2 regions of the Burkholderia torrens genome follow, and region 2 is predicted to be linked to the other one. Evidence: riboswitches for the same ligand, from Rfam matches in the RefSeq annotation. Region 2 holds a riboswitch; the other holds the start of a gene.
The links. A riboswitch is a leader RNA that binds a small molecule or an ion and turns the genes downstream of it on or off. The one in region 2 is predicted to bind thiamine pyrophosphate.
Positions count from the first base shown of each region.

Region 1: another riboswitch for thiamine pyrophosphate. It lies ahead of AC5LXX_RS01760 (FAD-dependent oxidoreductase); the one in region 2 lies ahead of thiC (phosphomethylpyrimidine synthase ThiC).

Region 1 is NZ_OZ480211.1:389,745-400,086, forward strand. It holds gene AC5LXX_RS01755 (ABC transporter ATP-binding protein/permease) at 1-1,428, opposite strand, end outside; TPP riboswitch at 1,699-1,822, shown strand; gene AC5LXX_RS01760 (FAD-dependent oxidoreductase) at 2,048-3,184, shown strand; gene thiS (sulfur carrier protein ThiS) at 3,217-3,414, shown strand; gene AC5LXX_RS01770 (thiazole synthase) at 3,453-4,268, shown strand; gene thiE (thiamine phosphate synthase) at 4,265-5,389, shown strand; gene AC5LXX_RS01780 (ABC transporter ATP-binding protein) at 5,474-6,295, shown strand; gene mlaE (lipid asymmetry maintenance ABC transporter permease subunit MlaE) at 6,292-7,059, shown strand; gene mlaD (outer membrane lipid asymmetry maintenance protein MlaD) at 7,084-7,647, shown strand; gene AC5LXX_RS01795 (MlaA family lipoprotein) at 7,679-8,656, shown strand; gene AC5LXX_RS01800 (MlaC/ttg2D family ABC transporter substrate-binding protein) at 8,768-9,397, shown strand; gene AC5LXX_RS01805 (STAS domain-containing protein) at 9,394-9,669, shown strand; gene AC5LXX_RS01810 (ABC transporter ATP-binding protein) at 9,862-10,342, shown strand, end outside.
Region 2 is NZ_OZ480211.1:1,309,484-1,319,825, forward strand. It holds gene recB (exodeoxyribonuclease V subunit beta) at 1-754, shown strand, start outside; gene AC5LXX_RS06075 (AAA family ATPase) at 751-3,078, shown strand; gene arfB (alternative ribosome rescue aminoacyl-tRNA hydrolase ArfB) at 3,075-3,479, shown strand; gene AC5LXX_RS06085 (sensor domain-containing phosphodiesterase) at 3,531-4,811, opposite strand; gene AC5LXX_RS06090 (DMT family transporter) at 5,022-5,948, opposite strand; gene AC5LXX_RS06095 (hypothetical protein) at 6,091-6,342, opposite strand; gene AC5LXX_RS06100 (YMGG-like glycine zipper-containing protein) at 6,537-6,749, opposite strand; gene thiC (phosphomethylpyrimidine synthase ThiC) at 6,982-8,913, opposite strand; TPP riboswitch at 9,038-9,154, opposite strand; gene AC5LXX_RS06110 (pentapeptide MXKDX repeat protein) at 9,426-9,698, shown strand; gene AC5LXX_RS06115 (cytochrome b/b6 domain-containing protein) at 9,773-10,342, shown strand, end outside.

The DNA of each region.
Region 1 (10,342 bases), 920 kb from region 2:
CGTGTCGGGCGTCGCCGGATAGGTGAGCGCGGCCTTCAGCGTGCCGATCGGCAAATAGCTCGTCTGCGGCACGAACATCATCCGCGCGCCGACCGGCGCGTCGATCGCGCCGTCGCCGAACGGCCACAGGCCCGCGAGCGCGCGCATGAACGTGCTCTTGCCGGAGCCCGACTTGCCGATCACGAGCCAGCGCGAACCAGGCTCGATCGTGAGGTTGCCGATGTTCGCGAGCACGTTGCCGTTCGGCAGCGCGAGTTTGAGCGACGACGTCGACAGCTTCGCGCCGTCGATGTAGTGCAGGTTGATGCCGCCGTGCTCGGTCGCGGGCGACAGGCTTTCCTTCAGGTGCGACGTGCCCATCACGCGCTTGAATTCGCGCAGACGGTTGACGGTGGCGCGCCATTCGACGAGGGTCGAGTAGCTGTTGATGAACCACGAGAACGAATCGCTGACGGTGCCGAACGCGGACGAGATCTGCATCAGCACGCCGAACGAGAACGCACCCGCGAAATAGCGCGGCGCGGCGACCACGAGCGGGAAGATGATCGCGATCTGCCCGTAGAAGCTCAGCACGAACGTGAGCCGCTTCGTGTACTTCATCACGCGCCACCAGTTGTCGCGGATGCGCATGAAGAGGGTCTGCGCGTTGCCGGTCTCGGTCTTCTCGCCGTCGTAGAACGCGATCTGCTCGGCGTTCTCGCGCACGCGGATCAGCCCGAAGCGGAAATCGGCCTCGACGCGCTGCTGCTGGTAGTTGATCGACACGAGCGGATGGCCGACCTTCTGGATGATCAGCGAGCCGATCACCGCATACAGCGCGGCCGCCCACACCATGTAGCCGGGAATCGCGATTGGCGTCGCGCCGAGCGTGAACGTCAGCGCGCCGGCGAGCGACCACAGGATCGTGATGAACGACACGAGCGTGACGACCGTCGACAGCAGGTCGAGCGACAGCGCGAGCGTCGTGGTCGCGAACGACTGGAGGTCGTCGGTGATCCGCTGGTCAGGGTTGTCCGCGAGGCGGTCACGCTCGATCCGGTAGAACGCGCGATCGCCGAGCCACTGGCCGAGGAAGCGGTCGGTGAGCCACTGGCGCCAGCGGAAGCCGAGCATCTGCCGCAGGTAGCGGCCGTACACGGCGAGGATGATGAAGCCGAACGCGAGCGCGGAGAACTGCATCAGCAGGTTCGGGAAGTCGTGGACGTCCTTCGACTGCAGCGCGTTGTAGAACTCCGCGTTCCACTTGTTCAGCCGGACGTTGATCCAGACCACGCAGAGGTTGATCGCGATGATCGTGACCAGCAGGCCCCACGCGATTTTCCATTCGGACGATACCCAGTAGGGCTTGATGAGGCTCCATGCGGATACCGGGCGCTCGTCCTGCGGCGCGTCGGAGGCGGAGCGGACGGGATCGATCGATTGGGTCATGTGCTTCCTGATGAGTAGCCGGCGCGCGGGCCGGGCGAAGCCGGGCGCGCGCCGCGATACGGCATGCCGGGACGCGGCGCCGACTGACGGCGGGCGCAGCGATGGTCGCCCGCGCGTCTTAAACGGCGCTTAAGGGCCGGCGGTGACGCGGCAACCGGCCGCTCGCGCGGCCGGCCTGCGGGCATTGTGCCAGAGCGGCGCGGGCCGACGGCGAATTTGCCCCACGGGGGACAGTTTGCGGCACTTTCCGCTTTTATGGTCTAATGGCCGACGACGAAACAGGGGTGCTTCGTGGCGCGGCCGGCAGATGTTCCGGGCGGCGCGGCGAGGCTGAGAAAAACCCTTTGCACCCGATCCGGGTAATACCGGCGAGGGAAGTTTCTGATCCCGCCGGGCCGCGCTGGCCGCCATCCCACATGGTCAGCGCCCGAGTCCCGCCCGGCCGGCCTTTGCTGCCGGTTTCGTCCTTTTGGGTACGCGCATTGCGCGTTACGGAAGGAATGATGACCGCACAATCTTCAGTCTTTTGCTTGATTCCCGGCCCGATGTCGCGTGCATTCGCACGTGCCGGTGCGCGTGCGTCGCCGTTCGTCGTGCGCGTTCGCACGGAGGGCGCGCGATGAACGTCCAGGATGCACGGCCCGATTTCGCGGTGCTCGGCGGCGGGCTCGTCGGCCGCCTGATCGCGTGGCGGCTTGCGGGCGACGGGCATCGCGTCGCGCTGTACGAGCGCGGCGGCCCGGACGGCGAGCAGTCGGCCGCGTGGATCGCGGCCGCGATGCTCGCGCCGCTCGCGGAAGCGGCGAGCGCCGAGCGGCTGATCACCGAGCTCGGCGCCGCGTCGCTCGAACGCTGGCCGCAATGGCTCGCGGAACTGCCCGAACCCGTCTTCTTCCAGCATCGCGGCACACTCGTCGTCTGGCACCACGCGGATCGCGCGGAGGCGCCGCTGTTCGAGCGGCGCGTGCGTGCGAACGCGCCAGCCGACCTGCTCGACGGCGGCTTCGTGACGCTCGCCGGCGCGCAGGTCGATGCGGCCGAGCCGACGCTCGCGGGCCGTTTCGCCCGCGGCCTGCTGCTGCCGCGCGAAGGCCAGCTCGACAATCGCCAGGCGCTGCGCGCGCTGGCGGCGGGCCTGGCCGAACGCGGCGTCGACCTGCACTGGCACGTCGCGATCGACGACGCGAACCTGCCCGCCGCGCATTTCACGATCGATTGCCGCGGGCTCGGCGCGAAATCCGCGCTGCCCGCCCTGCGCGGCATCCGCGGCGAAGTCGCGCGCGTGCACGCGCCCGGCATCGGGCTGACGCGGCCCGTGCGGCTGCTGCATCCGCGGTACCCGCTGTACATCGCGCCGAAGCAGGGCGATCTCTATGTGATCGGCGCGACCGAGGTGGAGGGCGAGGACATGTCGCCCGTCAGCGTGCGCTCCGCGCTCGAACTGCTGAGCGCGGCGTTCTCCGTGCACCCGGCGTTCGGCGAGGCGCGCATCCTCGAACTCAATGCGCAGTGCCGGCCGACGCTGCCCGATCACCGCCCGGCGGTGATCTGGGACGGCGCATCGACGCTCGCCGTCAACGGCCTGTACCGGCACGGCTTCATGATCGCGCCGGAAGTCGCGCACGCGGCCGTCGCGTGCGCGCAAGCCGTGCTCGGCGGCGCGTTCGGCGATGCCGACGCGTTTGCCGCATGGCGCGACGCCGCGCGCTGGCCGGCGCTCCTTCATCACCGCAGCGACGCGCGCCAGCCGGCGTGACGCGTGCCGCCGACCGAATCCGACCGAGCCTCATGGATATCCAGATCAACCAACAGACCCTGACGCTGCCCGACGGCGCGACGGTGGCCGACGCGCTCGCCGCGTACGGCGCGCGTCCGCCGTACGCGGTCGCGCTGAACGGCAATTTCGTCGCGCGCACGCAGCATGCGGCGCGCGCGCTCGCGACGGGCGACAAGCTCGACGTCGTGCACCCCGTCGCGGGCGGCTGAGCGCCGCCGGTTCGCCCCCGCTCTTCCAGGAAAACGACATGACGTCCCACACCTCCGCCGACGCGCTGACGCTGTACGGCGAAACTTTCGCAAGCCGCGTGCTGCTCGGCACGTCGCGCTATCCGTCGCTGCAGTCGCTGTCCGATTCGATCGCCGCGTCGCGTCCCGGGATGGTGACGGTCGCGCTGCGCCGCCAGATGACGGGCGGCACGGCCGAAGCCGGCTTCTTCGATCTGCTCAAGCGCCACGCGGTGCCGCTGCTGCCGAACACGGCCGGCTGCCAGACCGTCGCCGAGGCCGTGACGACCGCGCACATGGCGCGCGAGGTATTCGATACCGACTGGATCAAGCTCGAGCTGATCGGTGACGACTACACGCTGCAGCCGGATCCGGTCGGGCTGATCGAGGCCGCCGCGCAACTGGTCAAGGACGGCTTCAAGGTGCTGCCTTACTGCACCGAGGATCTCGTGATCGGCCGGCGCCTGCTCGACGTCGGCTGCGAGGCGCTGATGCCGTGGGGCGCGCCGATCGGCACGGGCAAGGGTGTCGTGAACCCGTACGGCCTGCGCGTGCTGCGCGAGCGGTTGCCCGACGTGCCGCTGATCGTCGACGCAGGGCTCGGCGTGCCGTCGCACGCGTGCCAGGTGATGGAGTGGGGCTTCGACGGCGTGCTGCTGAACACGGCCGTGTCGCAGGCCACGCACCCGGAAATCATGGCGCGCGCGTTCGCACAGGGCGTCGAAGCCGGCCGTGCCGCGTATCTGGCCGGGCCGATGGACGCGCGCGAAACTGCGCATGCGAGCACGCCGGTGGTCGGGATGCCGTTCTGGCACCAGGACGGGGGCGGCGCATGAGCGCGCGCTTCGCCGATGCATTCTGGCCGCCGGCCGACGAGCTGGCCGAAGCGGCCGAACGGATCCGCGCCCGCCTTGGCGACTGGCCGGACGGCGCGGCGCCGTGGCGGCTCTGCGTGGCGGCACCCGAGGTGCCGTCGGACGGCGACGTCTTGATCGTGTCGGCCGGCGACCGCACCGTGCGGGCGCGCGCGTCGGCCGCGTCGCGGCCGGCCTCGCCGGACGCGGTTGCGATCGAATTCGACGAGCAGGGTGCGGTGCTGCATGCGGCAGGCGCGCGCTACGCGCTCGAAGCCGCGCATCCGCTCGCGGACGACTGGATCGCGGCCCTCGCCGCATTCCTCGATTGCGGCTTCGCGCCGGTCGACGCGCTGGTGCTCGCGCTGGCGTGGCGCGACGGCGACGAGACGCGCGCCGCCGATGCGTGGCCGGTCGATGCCGCGCGGTTCCCGCGGGTCGCCGGGCTGCCGCCTGCGCCGGAGCCGGCATTCGCGCCGTGCCCCGCGCAGCTCGGCCTTTATCCGGTCGTGCCTAGCGCCGAATGGGTCGAGCGCGTGCTCGACGGCGGCGCGCGGACCGTGCAGCTGCGCGTGAAAGGCGCGACGCCTGACACGCTGCGGCGCGAAATCGCGCGCGCGGTCGCGGCGGGGCGCCGCTATCCCGATGCGCGTGTGTTCATCAACGATCACTGGCAGATCGCTGCAGAAGAGGGCGCGTACGGCGTTCATCTGGGGCAGGAAGACCTCGAAACGGCCGATCTGGCCGCGATCGCGCGCGCGGGCCTGCGGCTCGGACTTTCGAGCCATGGTTATTACGAGATGTTGCGGGCGCTGCACGAGCGTCCGAGCTACCTCGCGCTCGGTCCCGTCTACGCGACCGCCACCAAGGCCGTCGCCGCGCCGCCGCAGGGCCTCGCGCGGATCGCCCGCTACGCGCGCTTCGCCAGCGCGCGGGCGCCGCTCGTCGCGATCGGCGGAGTGGGGCTCGACACGCTGCCGGCCGTGCTGGCGACGGGCGTCGGCAGCGTCGCGGTGGTCAGCGCGGTGACGGGCGCAGCCGATTATCGGACGGCGCTTATTGCGCTGCAGCAGTGCTTTCCCGGACAATTTGACAATCATTGACCGCAGGGCCCGGAACGGCGTCACGACATCATTCCAATGCAGGCCCTATAATTCGGCGTTCTGCGTAAAAGGACTGTCAGCTCCGTGAGCCCCACTCCTACCGAGACCCTGCTGGAACTTCGCGACGTCGACTTCGGCTACGGCGACCGCCTCGTCCTGTCCAACCTGAACCTGCGCTTCGGGCGCGGGCAGGTCGTCGCGGTCATGGGCGGCTCGGGTTGCGGCAAGACCACCGTGCTGCGCCTGGTCGGCGGCCTCGTGCGTGCGCGCCGCGGCCAGGTGCTGTTCGACGGCGCCGACGTCGGCGCGCAAACGCGCGACGGCCTGTACGCGCTGCGCCGCAAGATGGGCATGCTGTTCCAGTTCGGCGCGTTGTTTACCGACATGTCGGTGTTCGAGAACGTCGCGTTCGCGCTGCGCGAGCATACCGACCTGCCCGAAGACCTGATCCGCGACCTCGTGCTGATGAAGCTCAACGCGGTCGGCCTGCGCGGCGCGCGCGACCTGATGCCGTCCGAGGTGTCGGGCGGGATGGCGCGCCGCATCGCGCTGGCGCGCGCGATCGCGCTCGATCCGCAGCTCATCATGTACGACGAGCCGTTCGCGGGCCTCGACCCGATCTCGCTCGGCATCACCGCGAACCTGATCCGCACGCTGAACCAGGCGCTCGGCGCGACGTCGATCCTCGTCACGCACGACGTGCCGGAATCGTTCGCGATCGCCGACTACGTGTATTTCCTGGCCAACGGCGGCGTGCTTGCCCAGGGCACGCCCGACGAGCTGCGCGCGTCGACTGATCCGAGCGTGCGGCAGTTCATCGACGGTGCGCCGGACGGCCCGTTCAAATTTCATTACACGAGCCCGCCGCTCGCAGCGGATTTCGGGCTCGGTGGAGGGCGCGCATGATCAGCGCGATCGGACGTTACGTCATCGGCGGCCTCGAGCGCGCGGGCTACGGCACGCGGCTGTTCGTGCGCCTCGTGCTGGAATTCTTCCCGTTGCTGCGCCGGCCGCGGCTGGTCACGAAGCAGATCCACTTCCTCGGCAACTATTCGTTCGTGATCATTGCCGTGTCGGGGCTGTTCGTCGGCTTCGTGCTCGGCCTGCAGGGGTATTACACGCTGAACCGCTACGGTTCCGAGCAGGCGCTCGGCCTGCTGGTCGCGCTGTCGCTTGTGCGCGAGCTCGGGCCGGTCGTCACCGCGCTGCTGTTCGCGGGGCGCGCGGGCACGTCGCTCACGGCCGAGATCGGCCTGATGAAAGCCGGCGAACAGCTCACCGCGCTCGAAATGATGGCGGTCGACCCGATCAAGACGGTGATCGCGCCGCGCCTTTGGGCCGGCATCATCGCGATGCCGCTGCTCGCCGCGATCTTCAACGCGGTCGGCGTGCTCGGCGGCTACTTCGTCGGCGTCGTGCTGATCGGTGTCGATCCGGGCGCGTTCTGGTCGCAGATGCAGGGCGGGGTCCAGGTCTGGGCCGACGTCGGCAACGGCGTGATCAAGAGCATTGTGTTCGGGTTCGCCGTGACTTTCATTGCACTGTTTCAAGGGTATGAAGCGAAGCCCACGCCCGAAGGCGTGTCGCGCGCGACCACCAAGACGGTCGTGTTCGCGTCGCTCGCCGTACTCGGCCTCGATTTCCTGCTGACCGCGCTGATGTTCAGCTAAGCCTCAGCCAAGCCAAATTTTGGGATGACGATGAAAAAGACTGCTCTCGACTTCTGGGTCGGCCTGTTCGTGGTGGTGGGCTTCCTTGCGGTGCTGTTCCTGGCGCTCAAGGTCGGTAACATGAGCTCGCTGTCGTTTCAGCCGACCTACGCAGTGAGGATGAAATTCGACAATATCGGCGGGTTGAAGCCGCGCGCGGCCGTGAAGAGCGCGGGCGTCGTGGTCGGCCGCGTGAAGTCGATCGGGTTCGACACGAACACGTACCAGGCGCTGGTCACGATCGACGTCGACGGCCAGTACCCGTTCCCGAAGGATTCGTCGGCGAAGATCCTGACGTCGGGCCTGCTCGGCGAGCAATATATCGGCCTCGAGCCGGGCGGCGATACCGAAATGCTGAAGGCCGGCGATACGATCACGATGACGCAGTCGGCGATCGTGCTCGAGAACCTGATCGGCCAGTTCCTGTACAGCAAGGCCGCCGATGCGGGCGGTGCGAAGCCGGCATCCGGCGCATCGGCCGCTGCGCCGGCCGCGCCTGCACCGGTGGCGGTGCCGGCGTCGGCGGTGTCCGGCTCGGCAGCCCAATAACCACACGAGAGAAAACAAGAGGGTAATGACCATGCACACGATCCGCATCAGGCACGCCGCGCTGGCGCTGGCGGCAGTCGCCGCGTTGAGCGGCTGCGCGACCGTGCAGACGCCGACCAAGGGCGATCCGCTCGAAGGCTTCAACCGGACGATGTACAAGTTCAACGACACGGTCGACACGTACGCGCTGAAGCCGGTCGCGAAGGGCTACCAGTACGTGGTGCCGCAGCCGGTGCGCGACAGCGTGACGAACTTCTTCTCGAACATCGGCGACGTCTACATCGCGGCGAACAACATCGTGCAGCTGCGGATCGCGGACGGTGTCGGCGACATCATGCGTGTCGTGATCAACACGGTGTTCGGCGTCGGCGGCCTGTTCGACGTCGCGACGATCGCGAAGCTGCCGAAGCACACGGCCGACTTCGGGATCACGATGGGCCGCTACGGCATGCCGTCGGGCCCGTATCTCGTGCTGCCGCTGCTCGGCCCGAGCACGCTGCGCGACACGGCCGGCCTCGGCGTCGACTACGTCGGCAACCCGCTGACCTACGTGAAGCCGGATGGCCTGAGCTGGGGCCTGTTCGGCGTCAACCTCGTCAACACGCGTTCGAACCTGCTCGGCGCCGGCGACGTGCTCGATGCCGCGGCGCTCGACAAATATTCGTTCGTGCGCAACGCGTACCTGCAGCGCCGCCAGATGCTGATCAGCAACGCGCGCGGCGAAGCGGCCGCGACGTCGAGCAACGACGCGCTGCCGAAGTACGACCTGCCGGAAGACGGCGCGGCACCGGCGGCAGCCGGCGCGGCCGGTGCGGCGGGTGCCGCAGCGGTGGGCGGGGCCACGGCGCCCGCGCCGGCGCCGGCAGGCGCATCGGGCGCGGCGGTTGCGGCACCGGCCTCGGGCACGGTCGAATCGCCGAATCCGGCCAGCGAAACGAACGTGCCGGCCATGCAGGTGGCGCCGCCGTCGCCGGGCGGGTTCCGCTTCCCGAGCATCCGGCTGCACTGACGGATTTACATTCGTTACAGCCGGAAACGATTCAGTCGGTAGCGTATGCGAACTTGCGCGTAAGCTACCTGCTCCAACCTTTGCATCGACTCATTCATGCAGGTCACTATGATGAAAAAACTGTTCCTGATCCCTGTTTTCGCGGCGCTGTTCTCGTTCGGCAGCGCAGCTCACGCGCAAGTCGACCAGTCGAACCCGCAGGCGCTGATCAAGACTGCAACGCAGCAGGTGCTCGACGAAGTCAAGCAGCAGACGATCAAGCAAGGTGATACCAACCGCATCATCACGATCGTCAACAAGGACATCCTGCCGTACACCGATTTCCGCCGCACCACGCAGCTCGCGATGGGCCGCAACTGGCGCACGGCGACGGCCGAGCAGCAGCAGCAGGTTCAGGAGCAGTTCAAGCTGCTGCTGATCCGCACGTACTCGGGCGCGCTGGCGCAGCTGAAGCCGGACCAGCAGATCCAGTACCCGCCGTTCCGCGCCGATCCGGCCGATACCGATGTCGTGGTCAAGACGGTCGCGATGAACAACGGCCAGCCGGTCCAGATCGATTACCGCCTGTACAAGACGGCGAACGGCTGGAAGGTGTATGACCTGAACGTGCTCGGCGCGTGGCTGATCCAGACGTACCAGCAGCAGTTCAACGAGAAGATCCAGCAAAGCGGCGTCGACGGCCTGATCCAGTTCCTGACGCAGCGCAACCAGCAGCTTGCCGCCGGCAAGCAAGCGTCGTGAGCGGCTTCGAAGCCGGTTCCTCGCTGACCGTCGCGAGCGCGAAGTCCGCGCTCGCGGACGGTCTTGCGCGCATCGGCGCCGGCGCCACCGCCGTCGATTGCGCGGCGCTGACGCAGTTCGACTCGTCCGCGCTCGCCGTGCTGCTCGCATGGCAACGTGCCGCCAAGTCGCGCGGCGCGACCCTCGACATCCTCAATCTCCCTCCGAAGCTCGCCAGCCTCGCGCGCGCCTACGGCGTCGACGCGCTCATCGACGGCACCGGGCGACATTGACGCTCTCCGACCGGAGCCTGCCGCGCCAGCCGGCGCGCGCAAGCTTCAGGCCGCGCGCCTCCGGCGCCGGCTCCACCTGCCGGTTTGCCCTATAATCAAGCGTTTTGCGGGGCAGCCAATCGGCGTCCGGCCCCCATTTTCATTCGCAGCAAGCACAGAATAGGCGTCGCGGCCCTGGCGTCGCGCACAGTCATGTCAGCCATAGAAATCCGTCACGTCAAGAAGCGCTACAAGTCGCTTCAGGCGCTCAAGGGCGTCAGCCTGTCGGTCGAGGAAGGCGAGTTTTTTGGTCTGCTCGGCCCCAACGGCGCAGGCAAGACCACGCTCATCAGTATCCTCGCCGGGCTCGCCCGGGCCGACGAAGGCAGTATCTCGGTGCGCGGCCACGACGTCGTCAAGGACTTCCGTGGTGCGCGCCGTGCGCTCGGCGTCGTGCCGCAGGAACTCGTCTTTGACCCGTTCTTCACCGTGCGCGAGACGCTGCGGATCCAGTCCGGCTATTTCGGGCTGCGCCGCAACGACGACTGGATCGACGAAGTGATGGCCAATCTCGATCTCACCGAGAAGGCCGACGCGAACATGCGCGCGCTGTCGGGCGGGATGAAGCGCCGCGTGCTCGTCGCGCAGGCGCTCGTGCACCGGCCGCCCGTGATCGTGCTCGACGAGCCGACCG
Region 2 (10,342 bases):
CGTTGCCGAACCGCCGGACGACGACATCCTCGTGTTCCCGCGCGGCGCGGCAGCCGGCGAATGCCTGCACCGGCTGTTCGAGCTCAGCCGCTTCACGGAGCGCGAGTCGTGGCACAAGGCCGCGCTCGGCGCGCTGCACGACCGGCCGGTCGAGGCGGCACCCGAGCTCGCCACGCGGTTGCCGGCGATGATGGCGCAACTGGTCGACGACGTCGTGCACACCGAGCTCGTGCCGGGCATGCGGCTCGTGGATCTCGATCCGGCGAAGCGGCTCGACGAAATGGGTTTCCTGTTCCCGGCGCCGTCGCTCGACCTGATGGCGCTGCGCCGCTTGCTGGTCGCACACGGCTATCCGGACGTTGCACTGGAGGCGGGCATGCTCGCCGGTTTCATCAAGGGTTTCATCGACATGATCGTCGAACACGACGGCCGCTTCTGGATCGTCGACTGGAAGTCGAACCATCTCGGCACGACGCCGGATGCCTACGGCCCGCGTGCGCTCGACGTCGCGATGGCCGATCACGCGTATCACCTGCAGGCGCTGCTCTACACGGTCGCGCTGCATCGCTACCTGCGCGCGCGGCTGCCCGACTACGACTACGACACGCACATCGCGGGCTACCTGTACCTGTTCGTGCGCGGCGTGCGGCCCGACTGGCGCAGCGGCGGCGAGCCGTCCGGCGTGCATGCACGCCGGCCCACACGTGCGCTCGTCGATGCCCTCGACCGGATGATGGAAGGGGGCCGCGCATGAAAGCACCGGAAGATTCGCTCGAATTTACCGGCGGCCTCGTCGCGCGGCTGCCCGAGCCGGCCGATTTCGGCATCGCGCTTGCGGAGGGCTTCGCGCGTCGCATCGGCGACCTTGCGCGGCGCGCCGGCGCACCGTCCGCAGCGGCGCGCTGGGCGGCACGCGCCGCGTTCGCGACGAGCCGTGCGACGGCCGGCGGCCACGTCTGCGTCGCGCTCGGCGCGCTCGCGCAGCGCTACGAAGCACCGCTCGACGAGGTGCGCGCCGCGCTCGCCGCGAGCGGTGTCGTCGCGTTCGGCACGCTTGCGCGCGGCGACGAGCGGCCGCTGATCGTCGACCGGCACGACCACCTGTATCTGTCGCGCTATTTCGATTACGAACGGCGGCTCGCCGATGCGCTCGTCGCGCAGGCCGGTGTGGCCGTGCCGGACGAAGGCCTGTCGCCCGACCGGCTGCGCGACAACCTGGCGCGCTACTTCGGGCCGGCCACCGGTGAAGTCGACTGGCAGCGCGTGGCGGCGATCGTCGCATTGACCGGCCGCGTGACGATCGTCAGCGGCGGCCCCGGCACGGGCAAGACGACGACCGTCGTCGGCGTGCTGGCCTGTCTGCTCGACGCGCACCCGGGGCTGCGCATCGCGCTGGCCGCACCGACGGGCAAGGCCGCGCAGCGGATGCAGGAAGCGCTGCATGCGCGGGCCGGCGACCTGCCGCCCGAGCTGGCGGCGCGCCTGCCCGACACGTCGTATACGCTGCATCGGCTGCTGGGCGGCGGCGGGGCGGCCGGCTTCCGCCATCATCGCGACAATCCGCTGCCGTACGACCTGATCGTCGTCGACGAGGCGTCGATGATCGACGTCGCGCTCGCCGCGCACCTGCTCGACGCGCTTGCGCCGGGCGCGCGGCTCGTGCTGCTCGGCGACAAGGATCAACTGGCCGCGGTCGAAGCGGGCGCCGTGTTCGCGGAGCTGAGCGCGCGGCCTGCCTTTACGGCCGCGGCGCGCACGCGCATCGCGCAGGCGCTCGGCATCGACGAGGCGGCGTTCGTCGCGGCGTTGCCGGTGCCGGACGAAGCGGCAGCCGCAGCGAGTCCGGCTTCTGCTTCGGCACCGGCCCCGGCGTCGCCTTCGGCATCGGCTTCCGTTTCGCGCAAACCGGCGCTCCGACCGAAGGCCGATCCGCGACAGGCGTCGCTCTTCGACGACGAACCGCAGGATGACGAAGTTTCGTCGGCCGGCATCGCGTCGGCACTACCCGTTGCGCCGGTGCCGGCCGATACCGGCGATACCGGCGATACCGGCACCGCGGGCGACACGCCCGCATGGATCGAAGCCGACGAACTCGCCTGGCTCGACGCCGTCGAACTGCCGCCGTTCGACGCGGGCGACGTGGCGCTTGCGTCGGTGACGGCGGCTGCATCGGCATCGATATCGAGCGGAGCAACCGCCGCCGCGTCCGCCGCCGCCGCGTCCACCGTCGCCGCGCCGGCCCCGCTCGCGGACTGTGTCGTCTGGCTCGAGCGCAATTACCGTTTCGGTCTCGATTCGCCGATCGGGCGGCTGTCGCTCGCGATCCGCAGCGGCGACGTGCAGGCCGCGCTCGATGCGCTGCCCGCCGACGACGCGGCCGCCGCGTCGTTCGTCGACGACGCGGGCGATACGCTTGCCGCGTCGACGGTCGAGCGGCTCGCGCGGCGGTTCGGCGCGTACCTCGACGCGTTGCGCGACGCGCTGGCCGCGCCGGTGCCCGATCCGCTGCCGCTGTTCGACGCGCTCAACCGGTTCCGGATCCTTTGCGCGACCCGCAACGGCTCGCGCGGCGCGGAGCACGTCAACGCGCTCGTGGCCGCCCACGTGCGGCACGCCGCGCGCGTGCCGCTCGCGGTCGGCGCGCACTGGTTCACCGGGCGGCCGATCATGGTGACGCGCAACGACTATGCGCTCGGGCTGTTCAATGGCGACATCGGCATCGCGTTGCCCGATGCGCACGGTGTGCTGCGCGTGTGGTTCAGGCGCGCGGACGGCACCGCGCGCGCGGTGTCGCCGGCTGCGCTGCCGCCGCACGAAACGGCGTTCGCGCTGACCGTCCACAAATCGCAGGGCTCGGAATTCGACGAAGCCGCGCTCGTGCTGCCGGCCGCGTTCAGCCGGGTGCTCACGCGCGAGCTGGTCTATACGGCCGTCACGCGTGCACGCACGCGGGTCCAGGTGATCGGGCCGAGGCGCGTACTGGCGCAGGCGGTCGCGACACGCACGCAGCGCGATTCGGGGCTCGCGGCGCGCGTCGACGAAGCGCTTGCACGACGCCGCACGGAGGTGTCGCGATGATGATCCGCTATACGCTCGATCCGGCGGAGGTCGAATGGACGGCCGTGCGCGCGCAGGGCGCGGGCGGGCAGAACGTGAACAAGGTGTCGAGCGCGATTCACCTGCGCTTCGACATCCGTGCGTCGTCGCTGCCGCCGGTCATCAAGGAGCGGCTCCTCGCGCTGTCCGACCAGCGCATCACGCGTGACGGCATCGTCGTGATCAAGTCGCAGGAATACCGCACGCAGGAGAAGAATCGCGAGGCCGCGCTGGCGCGGCTCGACACGCTGATCGGCAGCGTCGCGTTCACGCCGCGCGCACGCGTGGCGACGCGGCCGACGCGTGCGTCGAAGGAGCGGCGGCTCGAGCACAAGTCGCGCCGCAGCGTGGTGAAGTCCGGAAGAGGGAAGGTGACCGACTGACGCAGGAACGGCCGGCCGCCCGCGCAGGCCGACGTCCGCTGCTCGCGCTCGCTAGCGCATCACCGTGCCCGCGCTGTCGAGCACGAAGTCGACGCAGAACACGACGAGCCGGCTCTGCGCGCGGATCGCGACGGCGGCCGTATAGCAGTCGCGGCCTTCCGTCAGCGAGAAGTGCGGGCCCATCAGCGCGACGCGCCCGGGCGCGGCGATCGCGCGCTGGAAATACGGGCGCCGCGACCAGTTGCTGTGGGTTTCGGGGAACAGCGGCGCGAGGCGGGTAGCGCCCGCCTGGCCGTCGTCGGTGCGGGCGCCGATCGACGGCAGGAACTGCTCGCCGGTCTCGTCGGTGACGAACACGCGGCGCGCGGCCGGTACCGTGAACACGCGTTGCGCGGCGTCCTGCAGGTCGCCGCTCGCGGAAAACGCGGCCGCACCGGTGAGCACGAGCCGTTCGATCGCGTCGAAGCCGGGCTGTTCGGCGACGACCGGCGTATGCCGCTGGCCGATGAAGCGCCGCCACGCGGCATCGAGCATCGCGGGCGCGGCCGCGCTCGCGTGCGCGATCGACGCATCGGGCTGGCCGAACCGAAAACCCTGCACGAAATCGATATCGGCTTCCATCAGCGCCTGCAGCGCGTCGTCGCTTTCGACGCCTTCGGCCAGCACCATCGCGCCGGCCTGGTGCAGCATCGACACGAGGTGATGCATGATGCGGCGATCTTCGGCCGACCCGGTCGAGCGCTCGACGAGCGAACGGTCGAGCTTGACGATATCGGGCCGTGCGCGCCATACGCGGTCGAAATTCGAGAATCCGGTGCCGAAATCGTCGATCGCGATCAGGAAATCGCGATGCTGAATCATGTCGATCGTGCGGGCGAGCGCGGCTTCGTCGCGCGCCGGTTGCTCGATGACTTCCAGCACGATGCGGTTCGGCGGCAACGAGAAATGCCGGCACAGCGCCTCGACGAACTCGCGCTGCACGAGGCCCGTATCGAGCACGCGCGGCGTCACGTTCAGAAACAACCAGCCGTCGCCGATCCCTTGCGCGACGAAGTTGGCCGTGTGCAGGCAGCGCGCGAGCCGGTCGAGCAGCAGCGCGTCGGCGTCGCCGCGCGCCCGGTCGAACAGCGCGGCGGGCGACACCAGCGTGCCGTTCGCGTCGACGACGCGCAGCAGCGCTTCGTAGCCGACGACGCGCTTGTGCGTGATCGACAGCACGGGCTGGAACACGCTGCGCAGCGTCGTGGTGCGATAGGTGGCGAGCCAGCCGCCGGGCGTCGGCGTGAGGCGTTCGAGCAGGGAGTCGAGCGACAGGTCGCGGGCGGGCTTCATGTCAACGGTGCCCGGGGGCGAGCGGCGGGGCGGGAGCGAGCCGCCACGCCGATGCAGTCGCATGCGCAGGCGGACGCGAAAGAACGTGGAGCATCGAGGCCGCCTTCTGCGGATAAGTGTTTCGAGTGTAACGGGATTGCAGCGTCGCGCGTATCAGGGTAACTCCAGACGCAAACGGTATACGCGCGTCCGCGGCCTGCGCCCGGCTCCTCAGGCCGCTTCACCGCCGCGCGGCCGCAGGCCGGGAATCCGCTTGATCACGCCCGTTGCGAGCGCGGTGCCGACGAGTACGATCGCGCAACCTTCGATCATCACGGCCGACACGTGTTCGCCGAGGAACAGTGCCCCCCACAGCAGCCCGAACACGGGAATCACGAACGTGACGGTAATCGCGCGGGCGGGGCCGACATGCGCGATCAGGTGGAAGAAGATGAAGTACGCGACGCCCGTGCACGCGATGCCGAGGGCGAGTACCGCGCCCCATGCGTGTGCACTGACCGGCGCGGCCGGCCAGGTGGCGATCGCGAACGGCAGCAGCAGGACGGACGACCCGATCATGCTGCCGGCCGCGTTGACGAGCGGATCGACGCCGCCGAGCTTGCGCTTCGTGTAATTGGCCGCGATGCCGTACAGCAGCGTCGCGCCGAGCGCCGCGGCGGCAGCAAGCGCGGTCGCGCTGGCGCCCGTGTCGCCGTGCGCGTTCGCGATCTGGTTCCATACGAGCGTGAGCACGCCGGCAAAGCCGATCACGAGGCCGAGCGCGCGCGGCAGCGACAGCTTGTCCTTCAGCCACAGGTAGGCGACGAGCGCACCCCACAGTGGCGTCGTTGCATTGATCACCGACGTCAGGCCGGCCGACAGCGTCAGTTCGGCGAACGCGAACAGGCAGAACGGGATGCCCGAGTTCAGCGCGCCGACGACGAACAATGGCCACGCATGGCGGCGCAGCCGCGTGCCGAGGTCGGCGGGTTTGAAGCGCGTCAGCGCGAAGCCCGTGAGAAACAGCGCGCCGATGCCCACGCGCAACGCCATCAGCGGCGCGACGCCTAGATCGATCACGCCGATCCGGATGAACAGGAATGACGCGCCCCACAGGGCAGCAAGCACGGTCAGCAGGAAGGCGTTCTTGGGCGACATCGATCGTGAGGGCGGGGACGGGATGCGATGAATCTTACACCGCGTTACCGCGCCGTCGTTTCACGATCCGATGAAATGACAAGAAGCGGGAAAGTCGCCGGTGGCAGAGGCCGGGCGGCCGTCCGTCGGCGGCCGCGTCCGATCAGTGATGGTGGTGCCAGCCGCCGCGTCCGCCGAAGCCGAAATTGAGCGACAGCGCCGGTCCCCAATAACCTCCCCACGCGGGCGCATAGGCCGGCGCCGGGTAGTAGTAGGCGGGGGCCGGATCGACGTACACGGGTGCCGGCTGCACCGGCGCGGCCGTGTAATAGCCGCCAGGATAGTACCCGTACGGGTAGTAGCAGCCGGCGAGCGTCGTGCAGGCGAGCGCCGCTGCGACGAGGGTCCTGTTCATGATGTCTCTCCGGCGGAGCCGGCAATCGGCAGATGCTTAAGCTTAGGCCGCGCGCGGATGACACGGTGTGCGAAACGGTAACCGATCATTTCCGGGCCGCTGCCGGAGATATTGCGGCGCCGCATGCGAAAACGGCGCTTCCGCTTCGCGGAAACGCCGTCTGGACGAAGGTTGCGCCGGGTCCGGCCGGCCGCTTACTTGCCGACCTGGTTGCCGATGATGCCGCCGGCTGCCGCGCCGCCCAGCGTCGACAGCGCGTTGCCGCCGATCGCCGCGCCGGCGACGCCGCCGACACCCGCGCCGATTGCCGTGTCGCGCTGGCGCCTCGTCATCGAATCGCAGGCCGACAGGCTGGCCACCGTCGTGACGAGGAGCGCGCATACCCCAATACGCCGAATCGAAATCATGATCGTTGTCCTTGTGGTAGTGAACGGAGGACGCGCGACCGGCTGGCGGTCACGCATGTCCCCAATCTACGCGCCGCTCCGCGGTGCTGCTGTAAGGACTTGTTAAGGCTCGCGCGGTTTCGTAATCAATTGTTTCCCGTGCGTCGGCGGGCACGCGACATGCGCAAAAAAGCCCGCTCGAAAGCGGGCTTCGTGCATCGCGAAGCGACCCGAGGCGGGTCGCTGTCTGCGCTTACTGACGGTGGTAGATCTCGGCCCCGGTCTTGACGAACTCGACCGCCTTCACTTCCATCCCTTTCTTCAGCGCTTCGGTTTCCGACACGCCCTGCTGCGCCGCGAACTCGCGCACGTCCTGCGTGATCTTCATCGAGCAGAAGTGCGGGCCGCACATCGAGCAGAAGTGCGCGACCTTCGCCGAATCCTTCGGCAGCGTCTCGTCGTGGAATTCGCGTGCCTTGTCCGGATCGAGACCGATGTTGAACTGGTCTTCCCAGCGGAATTCGAAGCGCGCCTTCGACAGCGCGTTGTCGCGCACCTGCGCGCCGGGGTGACCCTTGGCGAGGTCGGCGGCGTGCGCGGCGAGCTTGTACGTGATGATGCCTTCCTTCACGTCGTCCTTGTTCGGCAGGCCGAGGTGTTCCTTCGGCGTCACGTAGCAGAGCATCGCGGTGCCGAACCAGCCGATCATCGCCGCGCCGATGCCCGACGTGATGTGGTCGTAGCCCGGCGCGATGTCGGTGGTGAGCGGCCCGAGCGTGTAGAACGGCGCTTCCTTGCACCAGTCGAGCTGGAGATCCATGTTCTCCTTGATCAACTGCATCGGCACGTGGCCGGGGCCTTCGATCATCACCTGCACGTCGTGCTTCCACGCGATCTGCGTGAGCTCGCCGAGCGTCTTCAGCTCGCCGAGCTGCGCTTCGTCGTTCGCGTCGTAGATCGAGCCGGGACGCAGGCCGTCACCGAGCGAGAAGCTCACGTCGTACGCCTTCATGATCTCGCAGATCTCTTCGAAGTGTTCGTACAGGAAGCTTTCCTTGTGATGCGCGAGACACCACTTCGCCATGATCGAGCCGCCGCGCGACACGATGCCCGTCATCCGGTTCGCGGTGAGCGGCACGTACTGCAGGCGCACGCCCGCGTGGATCGTGAAGTAGTCGACGCCTTGCTCGGCCTGCTCGATCAGCGTGTCGCGGAAGATTTCCCAGGTCAGGTCCTCGGCCTTGCCGTTGACCTTTTCGAGTGCCTGGTAGATCGGCACCGTGCCGATCGGCACCGGGCTGTTGCGGATGATCCACTCGCGCGTTTCATGGATGTGCTTGCCGGTCGACAGGTCCATCACCGTGTCGCCGCCCCAGCGGATCGCCCACGTCATCTTGTCGACTTCCTCGCCGATCGACGACGTGACGGCCGAGTTGCCGATGTTCGCGTTGATCTTCACGAGGAAGTTGCGGCCGATGATCATCGGCTCGGATTCCGGGTGGTTGATGTTCGCGGGAATGATCGCGCGGCCGCGGGCGATTTCGTCGCGCACGAATTCCGGCGTGATCTCGGCCAGCGCATTCGCGCCGAAGGCGGCTGCGCCGAACGCCTGGCCCGGGTGCTGGCGGCCCATCATCGCGGCGAGCTTCGCGCCGTTCGGGCCGCTCGACTTCAGGCTCTCGATGTACTCGGCGCGGCGCTGGTTCTCGCGGATCGCGATGTATTCCATTTCCGGCGTGATGATGCCCTGACGCGCGTAGTGCATCTGCGTGACGTTCTTGCCGGCCTGGGCGCGGCGCGGATTGCGGTGCAGGCCCGGGAAACGCAGGTCGGCCGTGGCCGGATCGGCCGCGCGCTCGAGGCCGTACCGGCTCGACAGGCCGGGGAGCACTTCGGTGTCGCCGCGCGCTTCGATCCAGCGCTGGCGCAGCGCGGGCAGGCCCGCACGGATGTCGATCTTCGCGTCCGGATCGGTGTAGGGGCCCGACGTGTCGTACACGTAGATCGGCGGGTTCTTTTCGCCGCCGAAGCCGGTCGGCGTGTCGGCCTGCGTGATTTCGCGCATCGGCACGCGGATGTCGGGCTGCGAGCCGGTGACATAGACCTTGCGCGAATTCGGCAGCGGCGCGACAGCAGCGGCGTCGACGTGAGCGTCGGCGGACAGAAACTTCGGATTGGCGTTCATGCAATCTCCTGTGCGGGCGCCGGACAGGCGCTTCGGCGCTTGCCCGGAGCCCTTGACGAATGTGGGGCTCGAGCTAAGCAGGAGACGAGGCTTGGTGAGGCGGCGGATTTCGTCAGAAGGATGGCGGCGAAATCCGTACGCTTCCCTGCGCTGGCATTATCCAGATCAGGTTCAAAGGGTATTTCTCACCCGCAATGCCGGTAACTTGACCGAGCGCATTGCAGGACCCCCGCGTTAGCAAGGGCACACGATACACCGGCTTGGCGGCGGTTTCAACCGGGAACGGATCGGATGCCGCCGGGCGATCGCCGGATCGCCGCCGGCGAACCGGGCAGGGTGCGGCGCAGCAAGCGCGGCCGCCGATCCGCGTCCCGAACCGGCCGGAAAGCGCCACGCGGTGCAGCATTTCCCCCCTTCATTTCAGGCGTCTAGAATTTTTTTTAGCACCGCTGTCATTTCCGGCGGTGTGCTCCGTCTATTCGGCTCCTAAACCCATGTAGTGGAGAGATGTCATGAAAAACGTATTCCTGGTTGCCTGTGTCGCCGCACTTGCCACGATCGCAACGGGCGCGTATGCGCAGAACGATGCGATGTCGAAGGATGGCATGTCGATGTCGAAGGACGCGATGGGCCACGACGAGATGGCCAAGGACGGCGCGATGAAGAAGGACGGCATGAAGAAGCACGCGATGAAGAAGGACGCCATGAAAAAGGACGCGATGGGCCACGACGCGATGTCGAAGGGCGACGCGATGAAGAAGGACACCATGAGCCCGTCGAACTGATCGATGCGCGCGGGGCGCGGCCGGCCGGCTGCGGACACATCGCGTCCCGTCGCATCATTCCGGGAGTCTTCATCATGCAAACGGTTCCTGTCACGGATCGCGCGAGTACGACGCCGCCCGCGCCCACGATCCATCCGCCGTGGGTGCGCGTGAGCCACTGGCTCAACGCGCTCGCGGCGATCCTGATGGCGCTGTCCGGCTGGCGCATCTACGACGCGTCGCCGATCTATCCGTCGTTCACGTTCGCGCACGGCATCACGCTCGGCGGCTGGCTCGGCGGCGCGCTGCAATGGCATTTCGCGGCGATGTGGCTGTTGGTCGGCAACGGGCTGTTCTATCTCGCGATGTCGATCACGACGGGGCGCTTCGCGCGCAAGCTGTTGCCCGTCACGCCGGCGTCGGTGTGGCGCGACGTGCGCGCCGCGCTCGGCGGGCGGCTGGCGCACGACGACCTGAGCGTCTACAACGCGGTGCAGCGCGCCGCGTACCTGACCGCGATCGTCGATCTCGTCGTGCTCGTGCTGTCCGGGCTCACGATCTGGAAGTCGGTGCAGTTCCCGCTGCTGCGCGAACTGTTCGGCGGCTACGACAATGCGCGCGTCGTGCATTTCTGGGCGATGTCGCTGCTCGTCGCCTTCTTTGTC